3 regions of the Arthrobacter sp. sptzw32 genome follow, and region 1 is predicted to be linked to each of the others. Evidence: riboswitches for the same ligand, from Rfam matches in the RefSeq annotation. Region 1 holds a riboswitch; each other region holds the start of a gene.

Region 1 (5,986 bases):
GCGGCCGGGCCTGCAAACTCGGGTTGCTCCCGGCATGAGAGCACGCCTGCGGGAAGTGCACCTGGGTCCGGGCCAACAATCACTGTACGGAAGGCCCCGGAGGCCGCGGCCAGTGACTGCTGCAGGAGGGTTGCACCTTGGAAGACGAGCCCTTGCTTCGGTACTCCGCCCAGCCGTGATGACCGGCCGCCGGCCAGGATCAAGGCATTGAAATCCGACCCGTTTTGCTCCATTCCCCCAGCCTAGCCCGGGGCAACGGACGCCGTCCGACACTGGTGCTACGCAGCGCGTTCGGGCAGCAGGAACGGGTCCCAGGCGGGCGTCGGCTTCTCGAGTTCCTTGATCTGCCAGATGGTCCCATGCGGAGGCTCCGGAACGAACCTCAGCTTCCAGCCCATTTCCGCCGGGGTGTGGTCGCCCTTGACGTTGTTGCATTTCAAGCAGGCAGCCACCAGGTTTTCCCAGGACTCCGCACCTCCGCGGGACTTTGGTTGAACGTGGTCGATGGTGTGCGCAGCTTTACCGCAGTAAGCACACTTGTGCCCGTCACGCCGGAGCACTCCGCGTCGGCTAACGGCCGTGGACTGGTTGTATCTGGGGCGTATGTAGCGGTTCAGGAGGATCACGGACGGGCGGCCCAGAATCTCCTGGGGACCCACGACGGGATCGTCCCCCTCAGCCACAACGCTCGCCTTGCCCGTGAGCACAAGCACCAGCGCCCGGCGGAAAGTAATAACCGCCAGCGGTTCATATCCAGCATTCAGAACGAGAGTGCGCATGCACGTACCTCTTCACGGCCGCACCCGTCAGGGGCACGAGGGCCGGCTGCCCTCGGCATGTCCGGGCTATGGATCGACACCACAAGAGTAAACAAAGAAGTGCACTATCAGCTAATCGCTGAAGCCGGAGGCAGCCGTGTCCGAACCAAAATAGGCGCGGGACCCGCAAACCCTCCGGGTTAACTGACAGAACCCCCGCCGGAAGGGCAGGGGTCCTGTCTGGATTTCGTCAGCTATGCAAAACGTGGCGGAAAGTGTCAGTTGACGCGGATGAACACCGGGCCGGAGCCTACGTTGGCGCTGAAGACAACAGTCTGGTTGCCGTTGTAGCCACCGTGGACGGCCTGGCCGTTGCCGGCGTAAACGGCGATGTGCGCCATGCCGGAACCACCGTTGGCGTAGTAGATGAGGTCGCCCGGCTGAGCCTCTGCAGCGCTGACCGTACGGCCCAGGGAAAGGTAGCCTGCCGGCCAGTCGTGGAAGTTGATGCCCACGGCAGCCAGGGAGTTGGTAACCAGCATGGTGCAGTCCTGCATAACGCCGAGCTGTGCGTAGGCGGCGGACAGGATCGCCGCACCCTTGCCGCTTGCCGGTGCAGAAACGGCGGGCGCGGCTGCTGCCGGAGCGGCTGCTGCCGGCGCCGTGGCGGTCACCTTGGCGACAGCGGCAGTCCGTGTGGCGGGAGCAGGAGCCGGAGCGGCTTTCTGAACCTCAGCTTCTGCCTCGACTTCGGGCTCGGGGGCTTCCACTACGGGGGCCGGGGTGGTGGTTACAGCCGGCTTCTCGAAGGAGATGGCGATGGTGGAAGCAGCCGAAATCGGAGCCTCAACGGTTGATTCAACTTCCAGGGTGGAAGCCGGAGCGGAATCACGCTGGACGTTGGCGTCAGCAGCGTTGGCTGCCAGGCCGCTGGTCAGGACAAGGCCGGAAGCCGCTGCGATAACAGCCGCCTGGCGTCCTACGCCGCCGGCGTTGTCGCCGACAGCTTTGGCAATGATGGCGAGCGAGTTGGTTTTGGTGACCTCGGCGCGGTGCCGTGCGGTTGCACGAGTAGTCATCAGTTCTCTCTTTCGTTTTCCTTCGAACCGCATGTAGGCAGCCAAAGGGGACTGGACGTGCCGGCATCTTGGGGGTACGCCGGCACGCCCTGAACGGGGATGTGTGATTTAGCGAAAAGCGTGTTTGGGCAAAGAAAAAGCTCTTGGACCGTAAGGTCGAAGAACTAGTTCATGGTGAAGAACGCGGAGGAGCCGGTAGCGGCTACCGAGTGCAGCAGCGTTCCCTGGGAGGGGTTCAGGGCGCTGATCATCATGCCGTTGCCGACGTAGATGCCAACGTGCGCTCCGCCGTTCTGCATAACAAGGTCACCGGGCTGCGGCGTGGACGTGGGCTTCATTGCAGTCCATGCGTTCACGCGGGGGATGCTGATGCCGGCCTGGGCGTAGACCCACTGGGTGAAGCCGGAGCAGTCCCAGCCATTGGGGGTGGTGCCGCCCCAGACGTACGGGCTGCCGATGCCGGTGTAAGCGATGGCCGCGATGCCCGAGCTGGCCGCGGATGCGACGGGCTCGGCGATCTTCTTTGCTGCTGCTGTGGTGGCAGTCGCCGCAGTGGGGGCAGTTGACGCGGTCGCTGCAGTCGATGCGGCGGGGGCGTCCTCGTCATCGGAGGTTGACTGGACTGTCACAGGCTCCACAACAGGAGCGGCGATGGTGGTCACAACCGGCCGTTCGAAGGAAACGGTAGCCGTGGGTGCCGCGGTGACGGCAAGGGCGGGCTGCGCGGATCCGGACTCGGTGGAAGCGGAGATACCAGCAGTGGTATCTGCTGCATTGGCTGGCAGGCCCATGGTCAGGATGAGGCCGGATGCAGCAGCGATGACTGCAGCCTGGCGACCTACTGTCCCGGCATTGGCACTAACAGCCTTGGACATGGAGTCCAGGGCGTTGGTACGAACCGGTTGCGCGCGGTGGCGCGCCGAATTATGGCGTGAAGACACGAAGGTAGCCTCTCCCAATGCCTGCGAGGTGAGCTGTCGGATTCGGATGGGAGTCACCCGGCCGCGCGGCTTCCTGGGAAGCTTTTGCGACTTAACCCCAAGGCCTTCGAAACTAAAGGCCACAATTGGTTCCCCCGCCCCTGCCAGACGATGAAATGCGAACGGACCTTGAGCGGTGGCAGAGTTAGGCAATCCGCACAAGAGCGTCAACTTCGGAAAAGTTGACGCGAGTTAGACGGTACAGCAGTTTTGCGTGAATGTCACATTCAGGTCACGGCAGGTCAAGATGATTTGATAGCAAGCGGTCACTTGACTAGAGCCAGCTGGTGGGGTCGACGACCTCACCGTTGACCTGGACCTCAAAGTGCAGGTGGCAGCCGGTGGAGGCACCTGTGGTCCCGCTGAGGGCTACAACGTCTCCGCGGGAAACTGTCTGCCCCTCCTTCACGCTGAAGGAGGAGAGGTGGTTGTACGTGGTTTCCAGGCCGTTGCCGTGGTCCACTACAACGCGGTTGCCGCCACCGTACTCGTGCCAGCCGGCGAAGGTAACAGTTCCCGTGGCCGCAGCCAGGACGGATGTGCCGCACTGGGCCACATAGTCCTGCCCGCGGTGGAAGTCGCCGGAGCCTCCCGTGATCGGGCTGACGCGGTAGCCGAACGGCGAAGCAGTGGTCAAGGCAGCGAGTGGGGCACCGAGGCTTCCCGTGGAAGCAGCGCGGGTTACGGCGCCGGCAGACTGGGCGCTGAGCAGCTGCTTCAGCTTTCCGTCCGGGTCCGCCTGGGTGACTACAGCGGAACGGCTGAAGTCAATCGCGGCCCCGGCTTCTGCGGTGATCTGGGGCTGCGGGGCAACAGCTGACGCGGCAACGGCAGAGGATCCCAAGGTATCGGTGGCCATGACGGGACTGGTGGCCGGTACGGTCACGGTGAGTACCAGTCCGGTGGCGGCAAGTGCCACGCCGGCCTTTTGGCCGATGCCGCTGGCTGCAGCGAATTCGGTGACCTGACGGAAGGGACCCCGACGCCGGCGAGCATCACGGTGCGGATCGCGGGGGCGTTCCGAGGTGATGACTTCGACAACGCGCGGTGTCGAAGCAGGGACCGGCGCGCGGCGGCGTCCCCTGGAATTGTGCATGGTCAAGAAGGGTCCTCTCTGGAAAGCCTGCGAAGTTAGCTGTCGGATTCGGGTCAGAGAGTGCAAAGACCCGGTCCGCCGTAAGCAAGCTTCGGCACAGAGATATCCCGGAGGAATCCTTCACTGGAAGAGGCTTGCTGCTGACGGACTTAACCCCAAGGCAGTCCCCCGGCTGCCGCTTGTGGTTCCCCCGCCTCTGCCAGTTACGACTCGTGCTCCTGATCCGCTGGCAGAGCTCGGCTCCGGATCAGGTAACGCTTTAATATCAACTTCAGTTCAACTATAGAGGCAAAAGGGGCAAAGTAACAATTCCGTTATCTTTGCGTAAGCCACTTCACATGGGGTAGGGCACCCGACGGGGATTCTCAGGCGAGGGCCACGAACACGTGGGCCGCTACCTCCGGCGGCAGCTCGAGCGCCCCTTCGATGCCCGGGACCCGGACGGAGATGTAATCACCCACCCGTTCCAGGGACACAGCAGCGCCAGGCCGGATGCCGCCCTCGTCAAGCTGCGAGAGCAGCTCAGGCTCCACCTGGATGGGTTCAGCAAGCCGGCTGATGGTGACAACAGAGGCAGAGCCGTAGGACTTCATCGCCTCCAGAAGGCTGACAGCCCCGTCGCCAAAACCAAGGGAAGGCATGCCGCCCAGCGCGGCCAGCCCGGGGATGGGGTTTCCGTACGGAGACTTGGTGGGGTGGTCGAGCATCTCGTAGATGCGCCGTTCCACCCGCTCGCTCATCACGTGCTCCCAGCGGCAGGCCTCGTCATGGACGTAGGCCCAGTCCAGTCCGATCACGTCGGCGAGGAGCCGCTCAGCCAGGCGGTGCTTGCGCATGACTTCGGTGGCGCGCTTACGGCCGGTCTCAGTGAGCTCCAGGTGGCGGTCGCCGGAAACCACCACGAGGCCGTCCCGCTCCATCCGTCCAATGGTCTGGGAAACGGTGGGTCCGGAGTGGCGAAGCCGTTCGGCGATACGCGCACGCAGGGCAACGATGTTCTCTTCCTCGAGCTCCAGAATGGTCCGAAGGTACATCTCCGTAGTATCAATCAGATCCGTCATCCAGCTCAGCTCCTCGAGCGCAGTACCTTGCGTTGTCCCACCGTATCGCCTTCAACTGCGACGTAGTCCGTGGAAAAGCTTAGCCTATTTTGACTTTGTCCGATTAGTTGCGGCGGGCTGTGTGACCGTCTCATTGACTGGACTATGACGGCTCCGGTTCCCGCCCCAACAGTCCCACAGGGCAGAATGAGGGAGGCCCTGGTTGCAGCTGTCACCGGCTGCCGGCCACCAGCACCCGTCCGGACCAAAGCCGTGTCCACGCCGAAATTGGAGCACCTGTGAGCGAACCCAGCATCACTATTCCCGCCGACCTCCTGCCCCGGGACGGACGGTTCGGCGCAGGGCCGTCCAAGGTCAGACCGGAGCAGATTGATGCCCTGTCCGCGGCCGCGAAAAACATCCTGGGTACGTCCCACCGGCAGGCCCCGGTCAAGAACCTCGTTGGCTCCGTCCGCGAGGGCCTCAGCCAGTTCTTCCAGGCCCCGCAAGGGTACGAAGTTGTACTCGGCGTCGGCGGCTCCACAGCGTTCTGGGACATTGCCAGCTTCGGCCTTGTGGAAAAGAAAGCCCAGCACTTGTCCTTCGGCGAGTTCGGATCGAAATTCGCAGCGGCTACCAACAAGGCGCCTTTCCTCGAGGCCTCTTCCATCATCAAGTCCGAGCCCGGCACCCGCCCCTCCGCCCAGGCCGAAGCCGGTGTAGACGTCTACGCCTGGCCCCAGAACGAGACCAGCACCGGCGTCGCAGCCCCCGTGCAGCGTGTCGATGGGGTGGACGAGGGCTCACTGGTGCTTGTGGACGCAACGTCCGCAGCGGGTGGACTGGATGTGGACGTTGCACAGAGTGATGTCTACTATTTCGCTCCGCAGAAAAACTTTGCCTCCGACGGCGGGCTCTGGCTTGGCCTGTTCTCCCCCGCCGCACTGGAACGGGCGGCGCGGATCAGGTCCAGCGGCCGCTGGATTCCCGATTTCCTGGATTTGCAAACCGCCATCGACAACTCGCGCCTGAA
Region 2 (5,986 bases), on a different contig from region 1:
GTGCCATTGGAGCGCCTCTGGCATGCAGTGCCCTCTTACCCCACCATCAGTGAGGTATGGCTGCGGCTGCTGGAGAAGTACGGGCTGTAGGCGGCGGCAGAGGTGCGAGCGTGCCGCTGGGCGGGCTGGCTGCACCGAGGGACCAAAGTGTTGCAGCCATCATGGTTGACTCGCGCGGCTACAAGTGGAAGTTGCCCCTCTTCGGGGATGATGGTGGTCATGCGTCACATGGGAAACAGCGGCAAGTTCGCGGTCATCGCCGGCATCGTGGCTGCCGGGCTGCTGATCCTGACGGGCATGACCCTGGCGGAGCCGGTGTTCATCGCTTTCCTCGGCGTCCTGAGCCTCGCCTGTGTCGCCTGCATTGCGGAAGTGCTCCGCCGCCGCCGCATCTTTATGCTCGTCGTCGCTGGTTTCTCCACCAGCCTCGCCATAGCGGGATCGCTTGCCTTCCTGAGCACCTGGGAAGCGGCCTTCGCCGGCCAGACCTCACTGTTCGGCACCCCGCTGCCCACCTCAGACCCGGATAACTACTTCTTCCTGGCCGCGCTCTCGCTGCTGACAGCCCTGGTGGCACTGTTCGCGGGGGCCGTATGGCCGGGGCGGCGTGGCAGAGTGCAACACCTGGGCGCAGCCCGGGCCAGCGGCGCGCGAACCGCTTCCCGCGACAGCAACGCCGGCGGGCCGGCAGCACGGCAAACACGGCCTTTCCAGCCCCAGCGCCGTCCCGCGCCCCGGAAGTAGCCTGGATCAGTGTGACCGCGGCACCTTGAACCTGGTGATCCGTGCGTCCTGCCCGTCCAGCTCCGCCCAGGACTTTTCAGTTTCGAGGACGGTAAGCGCGTTGGTGGGATACCTCGTGGCGGCGTCCATGTAGGCGTCGTGGTCAGAATCACGGGAGGCGAGGTGCATCGCAAGATCCTGCACGCCGGGCAGGTGCGCGATCAGCATCAGCGTGGTCACGGTATCCGGAACATGGTTGACCACCGTCAGCATACGGAGGGCCGAGGCGGCGTAAAGCCCGTCTTCGAGTTTGGGCGTGGGCGCCTTGTCCCCCAGTTCCGAGCACACCCAGGTGCAGGTCTGGCGGGTCCGCAGGGCGCTGGAGCACAAGATGAAGTCGGGCACGATGTTGTGCTTAAGCAACCAACGCCCGGCAAGCGGCGCCTCCCGGTGGCCCCGCTCCTCCAGGGGACGGTCGTGATCCGACACCCCGCCGGGCCAGTCCGCCTTGGCGTGCCGCATGATCACAAGGCGTCGAAGATGGTGCTGGCTCATGGCCCAAGCCTAATGCCCGCCCCGGCAGGGGCGGCCAACGCTCTGAGGGGCTAGATCGAGTATTCCGGAGCGGCCCAGACGATAACCTCGGGGTGCTCGTAGAACCGGTAGCCCTGGCCGCGCACCGTGCGAACGGTGTTGGCGAGGCGGCCAAGCTTCGAGCGGAGGCGGCGGATGTGGACGTCGATGGTGCGCTCGTTAGGGACTTCTTCGGCGTTCCGCCACAGGCCTTCAAGCAGTTCGTCACGGCCCACGGTGCGGGTTCCGTTTTCCACGAGGTAGTTGAGGAGCTCAAACTCCTTGAACGTCAGGTTCAGGGATTCACCATCGAGGTGTACTTCGCGGCGGGCCAGGTCGATGAGGACGCCTGAGGGGCGCGGTTCCTGGGGCTGCTGGGGCCGGGGGGTTTCCGTGCGCTGCCGGGTGTTAACCGTGGGGTCACCGAACGTGGAGCGGACGACGTCGAGCGCTGACCCGGGGGTGCCGGCCGGGGCTACGGCAACAGCGGCGTAGCTTTCGGCTCCGGTTACCAGGGACTGGGCGTAGGCGCGGATTTCCTGGGCAAGCTTGGCGATGGAGGTGCCCGCGGCGGCCGCAGTTTCCTCATCAATTCCCATGTACAGAACAAATCCGCGGGCAACGTTCTCATTGGCTACCGGGCGGACCGGGGCGGGGCCGGCCACTACGGGAGTGGGAGCCGTCACCGGCGCGGAGTCAGCCGGCGGAACGGCGCGGAGCTGGCCATAGGAGTTGGGATTGAAGCCCTGGGGGCCATAGCCCGCGCCGGGAAAGCTGCTTCCCGAAGTTGCGGGAGCGAGCGACGTGCGCGGTCCGAAACCGGGGCGGAGGCCGGAAGGCTGGCCACCTTTGGCGGCGTTACGGACAGAAATGTGGACGTATCCGGATGCAACTGACATGGATTGCTTACCTCAATGTGAATGGCCGTCATCGCGGCTCGAATGCTGGGTTCCCCGCATGGACTGCGGGGAGGGACGCCCGACGCTGGGCTGGGGGCGTATGCCTACTAACTTCGAGGGGTGGGAAGATCAGGCGTACATTCGACAACAGCGCATGTCGGCAGCAGCGGATGTGCTGGGCCAATGTTCTGCGGCTGCAGGTGCTGTTGAGTTCTTGTTCACAATGGAAGTGTGCAGCGTAACAATGCTAACTTGCAAGTAACAATGGACCGCTTCGTCCGGATAGTGAGACAAAAGCGCTTAACGTGTCGCAGATCACGATTCTGGCTGATGGTCAGATTGCTGATCATTATCCCGTTTGACGCTCCTCCTGAAGGTGCCAGCGCAACTTAATTCGGCGAACAGCGCGCACAAGGTCGTTTCCTTCATGCGTCTTCAAATTGCCGGAATCGCCTTCCTTTCGTCGCTCACTGTCCAGTAGCTGCCACCAGTAGCCCCGGGAAACCGGCCGAAGCACGTTGCGAATTTGGGCGGCCTGGCCCGCTTTCACCTCAAGCGGCGGCAGCGCAGCCTGCCATTCCTGACTCCTCAACCGACACCGTGGCTCGGGGTAACAGGGGCATAACGCACGAAGTCAGCTCAATAGCGAAAACGCCATTTCTCCGGTTGCTGCTTCGACAAGGCGACGCGCCGTCGTCGTGATCTCTGTTACCAAGTTGTGACTTACGGTCTGGTTCCTGTACCGTCGATAGGGTGCGGTTCGGGCGTTCGGGCCGCATATCCGGATGACGCCAAGCTCTGCCACTTCCCGGATTCCTCTTGAACATAGGCAGAGGCGGGGGACCCACCGTCCCGGGCACTGATTGCCCTTGGGGTTAAGCCAGCACGTGAACTTTCCGTAAGGCCGGATGCCCTCATCCGAACCCGACAGCTAACTCCGCAGGTGTGAGAGGCGATTCATCATGTTCAAATTCCTGGCACAGCCACGCCCGAAAATTGAGTCTGCACCGCAGGCCGGGCCTAAAAATGGCAAAATCCCTTCGTTCGGCAAGCGCGCGGCAGTGATTGCCGCGTCATGCGCACTCCTTATTGGAGTAGGAGCTGCAGGACAAGCTACCGAAACCAGCATCCGCGCAGCTGCCACCGAAACACAGGCGGCCGAGGCGCAGTCCAACCTCAGCATCGAAAAGAGCGAGATCACGGCGAATCCCGCGCCGGAGTCCGCAGCCCCGGCCCTGCCGGAAATCAACGTTGTACCGCAGGCGGCCGAGCCTGCACCGGCACCCGAACCTGCACCGGCACCGGCTCCCGAGCCGGCACCGGCACCCGCTCCCGAGCCCGCACCGGCGGCCGCCCCCGAGCCTGCCCCCGTCGTCGCGGTCAATGATCCCGCCGGCGCCCAGGCCTATGCGGCCGGCCAGCTTGGCAACTACGGCTGGGCTCCTGACCAGATGCAGTGCCTGGTTACTCTGTGGACCAAGGAATCGGACTGGACCACCACAGCCACCAACCCGAGCAGCGGCGCCTACGGCATTGTCCAGTCCCTGCCGGCCGAAAAGATGGCCAGCGCAGGCGCGGACTACCTCACCAACTACCGCACACAGATCAACTGGGGCCTGAACTACATTCAGGAGCGCTACCAGTCCCCGTGCGGGGCGTTGAACTTCCACTTGTCCAACAACTGGTACTAAACGCCCGGGATATCGAAAACCTGTCAGCCGCGCGGCCCGCACCTTCTGAAGGTGCGGGCCGCGCGGCATACTGTCATTCATGAGATTTACCACCACGATCCAGGGCAGCGGAAACAAGACCGGCATCGAGGTTCCCGGTGATGTTGTTTCGGAGCTCGGGGCCGGCAAGCGGGCGCCTGTGGTGGTCACCATCAACGGCAAGAGCTACCGCAGCAGCATTGCCTGATGGGCGGGCAAATCCTGGTCTCACTGAGTGCGGCCAACAGGGAGTTTGTTGGCGTTGCCGCAGGAGACACTGTGGAGGTGGACCTGGAACTCGACACCCAGCCCCGGGTAGTGGAGATGCCCGAGGACCTTGCGTCCGCACTGGCTGCCGAGCCCGCCGCCCAGGAGTTTTATGCCACCCTGAACTACAGTGCCCAGCGCCGGTATGTTGATCCGTTGGGTGAAGCCAAGACCCCCGAAACCCGCAAGCGACGCATCGCCAAGGCAATGGCGGACCTCAAAGCCGGCAAGAAATAACGTCCGCCGCTTTTATGTCATCTGCCATCTCCTGCCCGCGTGCCGGCGCCCCCGTGAAGGTTAGGCGTCGCGGCCGGGGATGTACTGCACCGCCCACCTGTTGCCGTCCGGGTCGGCGAAGTATACAAAGTGGCCCCAGTCCTGCACGTCCACGTCGCTGACGTCCACTCCGTTGCCCTTCAGGTGTTGGTGGGCGGCATGAATGTCGTTCACCACGAGCTGGAGGTTGGAGCCGGTGCCCGGAGGGGCGTCCGTGAGCCCGTCACCAATGCAGATTGAGCACGCAGAGCCCGGCGGTGTCAGCTGGACAAAGCGGATGGAGTCCGTAGGCCGTTCGTCGAAGTCGGCATTGAACCCCACCTTGTTAACGTAGAAATCCTTCGCGCGGTCTACGTCTGATACAGGGACATACACAAGTTCCAGTTTCCAGTCCATCCGCACAGGCTAGCGGCGGGACAAGGATTGGAAAAGGCTTGAGGACTACCCTGCAATGCCGTAGAGGCGGTCCCCCGCGTCCCCGAGCCCGGGCACGATGTACGACTTCTCGTTGAGCTTTTCGTCGATGGAGGCAAGGACGATCGTCACGTTGGCGTCCGCGAGTTCCTCCTCGAGCTTGGCCAGGCCTTCCGGAGCGGCCAGGAGGCAGATGCATGTCACATCCGACGCTCCGCGCTTGAAGAGGAACTTGATGGCTTCGCGCAAGGTTCCGCCGGTGGCGAGCATCGGATCCAGGACGAAGATCTGCCGGTCAGTGAGGTCCTCCGGGAGTCGCTCGGCGTAGGTGATGATGTCCAGGGTTTCTTCGTCACGGGCCATGCCCAGGAAACCGACCTCTGCGGTGGGAACGAGTTTGGTCATGCCCTCGAGCATCCCCAGCCCGGCGCGCAGGATGGGGACCACCAACGGGGTGGGCTTGGTGAACGCGGTGCCCACGGTGGTACTGACGGGTGTTTCGATGGTGACGGGCTCGGTGCGGACCTCGCGCGTGGCCTCGTATGCAAGGAGTGTCACAAGCTCCTCCGTCAACTGCCGGAAGACAGGGGACGGCGTGTTCTTGTCCCGCAGGACGGTGAGCTTGTGGGCGACCAGCGGGTGGTCAACAACGAGAGTGCGCATGGGTCAAAACTATCACCCGGCTGCTGGTGCCCCTCGGCTCTCAGCCTCCCGCGCCCGTCCGCGAGGAGCCGTCGCTCCCCCGCAAGGAGCCGCCGTCGCTCCTGAGCAAGGTGCCGCCATCGTTTCCTTGCGGGGCGGTGCCGTTATTCCTCCCGGAGGTGCCCGCGTTGCTGGGGAGCGGGTCCTCGCTGTGCTCCTCGCGAAGAACCGGATGCTCGAAATCTGGGGCGGGGCCGGCATGCTCGCGCTTCCGCACGAGGTGGAACAGCCGATGGGCGAGGATCACCATGCAGACCCAGGCGAGCCCCAGGAACCATCCCGCCATGACGTCGGTCATCCAGTGGTGCCCCAGGAAAACCCTGCTCAGGCCCATGGCGATGATGAAGAGAACGCCGGCAGTGATGGCGGTGATCCGGGCCCAGAGGGCCTGGAACTGAAGGCACATGATGTACACCAAAACGC
Region 3 (5,986 bases), on a different contig from region 1:
GCGGACCTCGGTGAGAAAACCTACCGCGGTACCGGCCGGCTCGAAGGCAGGAAGGCAATCGTGACTGGCGCGGACTCCGGTATCGGTGCAGCCACAGCCATCGCCTTCGCCCGGGAAGGGGCCGACGTCGTCCTGTCCTACCTCCCGGAGGAGGAAGAGGACGCCGCCCGCATCGCAGGATTCATCGAAGCCGCCGGCCGCAAGGCCGTCAAGGTGCCCGGCGACCTGAAGGACCCGGTGCTTTGCCGTGAAGTGGTGGACACCGCCGTGGCCGTGCTGGGCGGAGTGGACATCCTGGTGAACAACGCCGGGAAGCAGGTGGCCCAGGAGGAGCTGACCGACATCACGGACGAGCAGTTCGACCACACCCTGAAGACGAACGTGTACGCCATGTTCTGGCTGACCAAGGCTGCCCTCCCACACATGCCGCCGGGCTCCACCATCATCAACACCACCTCCATCCAGGCTTACAACCCATCACCCACGCTGTTGGACTATGCCACCACCAAGGCCAGCATCAACAACTTCACCAAGGGACTGGCCCAGCAGCTCGCGCCCAAGGGCATCCGCGTCAATGCCGTAGCCCCCGGGCCCATCTGGACTCCGCTGCAGGTCAGCAGCGGCCAGCCCAAGGAGGAACTGCCGGAGTTCGGACAGTCCACTCCCCTGGGCCGTGCAGGCCAGCCGGCCGAGCTCGCCCCGGCGTATGTCTTCCTGGCCTCGCCGGAGTCAAGCTACGTCGTCGGGGAAACGCTGAACGTCAACGGCGGCAGCCCCTCGCCGTAGCCCGGCGCTGCCGGGTATGTTCGACGGCGATGCCCTGCGCAGGAAGCGCAGGCACCGCCGTCGGCTCTTTTGTTCGAAATTCTAGGTCGCGTCCTGGCCCGCCAGCAGCTCATCAGTCGCGGCGTCCGGCTGTCCGTCAAAAAACTTGGCCAGGACGGTCTTGAAGACGGTTTCGCCGGGTGCCGCGCGCAGGAACAGCGTCATGGACGAGTGCAGCTTCCGGGCATCGATGCCGCCCAGGATGTCCTCTGCGGTGCGGCCTGCATGGTTGGTAAGGGCCAGGGCGCAGTCGAGCAGCCGCGGGCCCAGCACCTCATGGTCCAGGTACTCCCGGGCTTCAGCGAGGGAGCTGATGGCGTACCGGCGGGACATGTCGCTCTGTCCCAGGCCGGCGAGCTGGGGAAAGATGAACCACATCCAGTGGCCGGACTTACTGCCCATCTGCAGTTCCGCCAGTGCCTGGTCGTACGTTCCGCCGCTGTCCTGGGCGTGGACGAATCGTTCAAGGTCAAAGGGTCCGTTCATGGGTGTCTCCTTGTGGTGGGGCTTCGGGTTCTGAATGGTGTTCAAGATAGTCCGCTGCGCGGCGCAACTGGCTGTCCGGGTCCGTCCGCCAGCGGGCGAGGACGACATTGGCACGTTGCCGCCCGTGTCCGTCAAGCCGTGCCAAAAACGGCGCCACAACATCGGCCAGCAGGGGGCCGGCCAGTTCTTGGGTCGCGGCAGTCCGCAGGAAGCCCTCAACCCGGGTCAGGTCCGTGTGGCGCAGGAGTGACACTTTGGACTGCAGCAGGACGACGGCGGCGAGGCGGCGTTCATATACGGCCCTTGAGCCGGGCCGTGGCTGGCCCCACAGCGCGGACGCGAGCTGCATAACGCCGTCGTGATCAAAATCCTTGAACTTGCGCAGGGCGTCGCGGACCGTTCCCCGGACAGCGCCCACTGAAGAACCGTAGGAGGCCAACCGACCGCCGAGCCGGGCCTCGACGTCGTCCGCCCGGTACCAGGAGCCCTCATTCTGCAGGGTGCGGTCAATAAATGCGGCGGCAGCCGCCACCTGCTCCCTGCCGCTGGTCATCGGCGGCCTGCCGCGGCGTGCCGGATGCAGAACGGCGTCCACGGCCTTGCCTCCAGCCTGCCCTCGGCAATGGCTTCACCGCAGACGGCGCAGGTGCCGTAGGTGCCGGCGGCGATCCTGGCCAGGGCTGCGTCTACCTGGTGGAGCCCGGCACTGCTCTGCTGCAGCAGGGCCGAAGCCTGGGACAGCTCGAAGGCGATGGTGGCGCCTTCGGGGTCATGCTCGTCATCCACATTCGAGTCCTGCCGGGCCGAGTTTGCCGAGGCGATGTCCTCGCGGAGGGCCGGGAGGAGAGCAATTTTGCGCTCCCGCTCCTCCTCCAGCAGGATCCGGAACCTTTCGTAGTCAGGCATGGCAAAAGCCTACGCGGGGTCAGTGCCTGTTCCCCGTCACCGGAGCAGTTCCAGGCCGTGCCTGCCACGCTGGGCCCCGGTTGCCTGGCCGAATTCCGGAGCCTTCCTTCCAGCCCGATATCCTCCTGCCGCGGAATCCCAGGGCGGCCTGTTTCACGCCGAGGTTATAGGTCTGTGACAAAGAACACGAGCCACATCTCCGGCGCGCCTATCTCGCAAGGTCAGGCTGGGGTGCTGCAACCCTCCAGTCGTTTGCGGAATGCGGTAGAAGCACCTCGTATGTTACCCAAACGTGACAATGGGGCCCCGCACGGGTTAGGGTCTTCAGGTGTCCCTCCCAGACGGGACATTCCCCTCAGTATGCCGAGCCCTGCCACTGACCCGGGAACCAACGCTCTTCAGCTGGCAGGGACGGGGGAACCAAGTTTCCGCGGCCTCATATGAGGCCTTGGGGTTAAGTCGATAGCACCTCCGCTTTTTCCGGATGTGCTCCCGGCCGGGTATCTCCAACCCGAACCCGACAGCTCACCCCGCAGGCATGGGAGAGGCGATCAACCGTGTCAAAAAATTCCATCACCGCCCGTCACCGCGCGACTCCGGCCCGCTCAATCGCGCTCCAGGGTTTGGCTGTGTCAGTCAAGTCCCTTGGCCGCCCGGCGCTCGCCGTTGCAGCAGCATCCGGCATTGCCTTCGGTGTCGGCGCCCCGGCCCACGCAGGCGTAACCGGTCCGGACACCACCGAGACCACTAACACCCAGGCTTACGCAGCACCGGCTGCTGCAGTGGCCGCCCCGGCAGCAGCCGCAGCCAACGTCCACACTGTTGTTTCCGGCGATACCCTCGGTGCCATCGCGGCAGCCCACGGCGTAGCCCTGAACGACGTCCTGGCTGCCAACGGCCTGGCGATCACCGCCATCATCTACCCCGGCGACCAGATCCAGATCCCCGGTGCCGGCTCCGCTGCAGTTGCTCCGGCCGCCGCCCCGGCTCCCGCCAAGGCTGCCGCTCCTGCCAACACCGGCATGAACCTGTCCTACGCCTCCACGGCTGCCGTACCTGCTCCGGCTGCACCTGCCCCGGCAGCTCCCGCAGCCACCGGCACGGGCACCGGCGCAGCCATTCTGGCCAACGCCTACGGCCAGCTGGGCGTCCAGCAGGACTGCACCGCCATGGTGGAGAAGGCACTCCGCGCAGTTGGCAAGAGCGTTGGCGACCTCGCTCCCGGCCAGTTCTACCAGTACGGCACCACCGTTGCCACCCCGGCTCCCGGTGACCTGGTTATCACCGCAGGCCACGTTGGCGTCTTCGCCGGCAACGGCCAGGTTGTCAGCGGCGGCGTGGACGGCTTCAAGACCGAGGTCCACTCCATCAGCTGGCTCGGCGGCGCTTCCTTCGTCCGCGTAGCGTAGTCACACCACCCGAACAGGGGCGGCAGACGGGATTAATCCTGGCTGCCGCCCCTGTTTTGTTTCATCGGGTCTCCCCTGGTTCCGGCACCAGGTGGGGATTTTCAGGTCCCGCAGAAGGTCTGGTAGCTGCCGAAGTCCTCCGGCGCTCCTTCGGCATAGCGTTCCAGCCCGGGCCTCTCACTGAACGGGGCACTGACCACGTCCAGGAGCCGGGTAAAGGGATCAAGGTCTCCCCCCGTTGCTGCGGCGAGCGCTTCCTCCACCAAATGGTTGCGCGGGATGTAGGCGGGATTGACCGTGTCCATCAGGTCCCCGTCCGGTTGCAAGGCGCGCCACCGCCCGGCCCAGGCATCGAAGGCCGCCAGGTCAAGAACCATTCCGCGGGCGGGGCGGTCGTTGCCCCTGGCCGCGTGCGAGAGGTTGCGGAAAAAGGACGTGTAGTCGATCGGTCCGTCCTTCAGCAGGGCCACCAGCCCGTCCACCAGCTCCGAGGCCTCTTCGGCCTCCGCGCTTCCGGCCGGGGCTTCCGCCAGGCCGAGTTTGGTTTTCATGCCGGCGAACCAGGCGTCACTGTATTGCCGGCGGAACTTGCCAAGTGCTTCCACCGCTGGGGCAACGGCCTGTTCCTGGTCTTCATGGAAGAGTGGCAGCATGGCCTCGGCCAGGCGGGCCAGATTCCATTCCGCGATAACCGGCTGGTTGGCGTAGGCGTAGCGCCCGCCCACATCGATGGAGCTGTACACCGCGGCCGGGTTGAAGGCGTCCATGAAAGCGCAGGGCCCATAATCGATGGTTTCCCCGGAGATGGTCATGTTGTCCGTGTTCATCACGCCGTGGACGAATCCCACCAGCATCCACTGGGCCACCAGTTCCGCCTGGGTGGACACCACTGCTTCGAAGAGCGCCAGGTACGGGTTTTCGGCGTTTGCGGCCTGGGGGTGGTGCCGGCTGATCGCATGGTCCGCCAGGCGGCGCAGGAGGTCCATGTTTTCGGTGGCCCGTGCGTACTGGAAGCTCCCCACGCGCAGATGGCTGCTGGCCACCCGTGTCAGTACCGCCCCTGGAAGCATGGTCTCCCTGCGCACCGGCCGGCCAGTGGCCACGACGGCAAGGGAGCGCGTTGAGGGGATGCCGAGTGCGTGCATCGCCTCACTGATGAGGTACTCGCGCAGCATGGGTCCGACGACGGCCCGCCCGTCCCCGGCACGGGCGAAGGGAGTGCGGCCCGACCCTTTCAGGTGGATGTCCCGCAGCCGGCCGTCCGGGCCCGTCAGCTCACCTAGCAGGAGTGCGCGGCCGTCGCCGAGCAGGGGCGAGTAGCCGCCGAACTGGTGGCCGGCGTAGGCCTGGGCCACCGGCGTCGATCCTTCCGGAACGTGGTTTCCGAGGAGGAGGCGTACGCCCTCCGCGGACCGAAGGTATTCCGGATCGAGTCCCAGATCCCCTGCCAGCGCATCATTGAGAACCAGCAGCTTTGGATCAGGTGCTTCCTCTGCCTGCCAGGGAACCGCCAGCTCGGGCAGTTCCCGGGCAAAGCGTCCGTCCAAAGCGACAGTTGTTTCTGCAGCAGCTGTCATGTGTTAAGCCTTTCCTCGTGGTTCGTTCTCCGGTTTATCAGCCATGTGACAAACCAGAGCACAACGCCGATGGCCATCAGACCGCCGGCAATTTGGTACTGGATGACGTTCCTGCCCACCCATGGGCCGGCAAGGAAAGCGCACAGCAGGGCCGCCACCAGCGGCAACTGCCCGGGCGAGGTGAAGAACACCTTGCGGTTGGGGTCCCGCTTGCGGCGCAGTACAAGGCAGGCAACGTTTACTACCGTGAAGACGCAGAGCAGCAGGAAGGCAGTGGTCCCGGACAGGTTGGCCACGATGTTGCTTTCCGGATCGCTGGTGACGTACAGGATGAGTCCCAGCGCCAGGACGGTGGAGAAGACGATGCCGGCCCACGGGGTACGGCGGCCCGGCAGGACCTTTCCGAGGGTACGCGGCAGGACGTGCTGGCGTGCCATTCCGTAGATGAGGCGGCTGGCCATCAGCATGTTGATCAGTGCTGTGTTGGCTACGGCGAAGACCGCCAGGAACGGAAAGATCCTGTCTATCGGGAAGTCGGGCGAACCCTTGTGGACCACCTCAAGAAGCGCGGCTCCTTCGGCTTCCCGAATGTTCTCAAGCTCGGTTGGCGTCAGTACGCTGACCACCGAGACAGCCACCAGCATGTAAAGGAGTACAGCTATTCCCAGCCCGGTCAGCATAGTGCGCGGGAAGATTTTTTCCGGATTCCTGGTTTCCTCCACCATGTTCACGGAGTCCTCGAAGCCCACCATGGCGAAGAACGCGATGGAGGTGGCGGCCGTA

Evidence for each region. A riboswitch is a leader RNA that binds a small molecule or an ion and turns the genes downstream of it on or off. The one in region 1 is predicted to bind cyclic di-AMP.
Region 2: it holds a riboswitch for cyclic di-AMP, as region 1 does, so the genes downstream of both, AC5RVN_RS11090 (aggregation-promoting factor C-terminal-like domain-containing protein) here and AC5RVN_RS16640 (C40 family peptidase) in region 1, are expected to answer to the same signal.
Region 3: it holds a riboswitch for cyclic di-AMP, as region 1 does, so the genes downstream of both, AC5RVN_RS03950 (LysM peptidoglycan-binding domain-containing protein) here and AC5RVN_RS16640 (C40 family peptidase) in region 1, are expected to answer to the same signal.

Annotation. Positions count from the first base shown of each region.
Region 1 covers NZ_JBNHEZ010000010.1:48,234-54,219, reverse strand. Annotated here, with positions in the region: gene mobA (molybdenum cofactor guanylyltransferase) at 1-233, opposite strand, end outside; gene AC5RVN_RS16650 (HNH endonuclease) at 279-779, opposite strand; gene AC5RVN_RS16645 (NlpC/P60 family protein) at 1,037-1,837, opposite strand; gene AC5RVN_RS16640 (C40 family peptidase) at 2,002-2,712, opposite strand; cyclic di-AMP (ydaO/yuaA leader) riboswitch at 2,783-2,963, opposite strand; gene AC5RVN_RS16635 (M23 family metallopeptidase) at 3,092-3,913, opposite strand; cyclic di-AMP (ydaO/yuaA leader) riboswitch at 3,923-4,134, opposite strand; gene AC5RVN_RS16630 (iron-dependent transcriptional repressor DtxR) at 4,279-4,974, opposite strand; gene serC (phosphoserine transaminase) at 5,253-5,986, shown strand, end outside.
Region 2 covers NZ_JBNHEZ010000005.1:64,000-69,985, forward strand. Annotated here, with positions in the region: gene AC5RVN_RS11070 (dihydrolipoyl dehydrogenase family protein) at 1-90, shown strand, start outside; gene AC5RVN_RS11075 (hypothetical protein) at 220-744, shown strand; gene AC5RVN_RS11080 (SixA phosphatase family protein) at 751-1,278, opposite strand; gene AC5RVN_RS11085 (winged helix-turn-helix domain-containing protein) at 1,329-2,195, opposite strand; cyclic di-AMP (ydaO/yuaA leader) riboswitch at 2,992-3,152, shown strand; gene AC5RVN_RS11090 (aggregation-promoting factor C-terminal-like domain-containing protein) at 3,158-3,886, shown strand; gene AC5RVN_RS11095 (DUF1905 domain-containing protein) at 3,966-4,112, shown strand; gene AC5RVN_RS11100 (YdeI/OmpD-associated family protein) at 4,112-4,408, shown strand; gene AC5RVN_RS11105 (glyoxalase superfamily protein) at 4,469-4,843, opposite strand; gene upp (uracil phosphoribosyltransferase) at 4,889-5,524, opposite strand; gene AC5RVN_RS11115 (phosphatase PAP2 family protein) at 5,565-5,986, opposite strand, start outside.
Region 3 covers NZ_JBNHEZ010000002.1:88,810-94,795, reverse strand. Annotated here, with positions in the region: gene AC5RVN_RS03970 (glucose 1-dehydrogenase) at 1-786, shown strand, start outside; gene AC5RVN_RS03965 (DUF1810 domain-containing protein) at 868-1,311, opposite strand; gene AC5RVN_RS03960 (DNA alkylation repair protein) at 1,295-1,864, opposite strand; gene AC5RVN_RS03955 (TraR/DksA family transcriptional regulator) at 1,861-2,217, opposite strand; cyclic di-AMP (ydaO/yuaA leader) riboswitch at 2,600-2,771, shown strand; gene AC5RVN_RS03950 (LysM peptidoglycan-binding domain-containing protein) at 2,775-3,626, shown strand; gene AC5RVN_RS03945 (protein adenylyltransferase SelO) at 3,728-5,203, opposite strand; gene AC5RVN_RS03940 (APC family permease) at 5,200-5,986, opposite strand, start outside.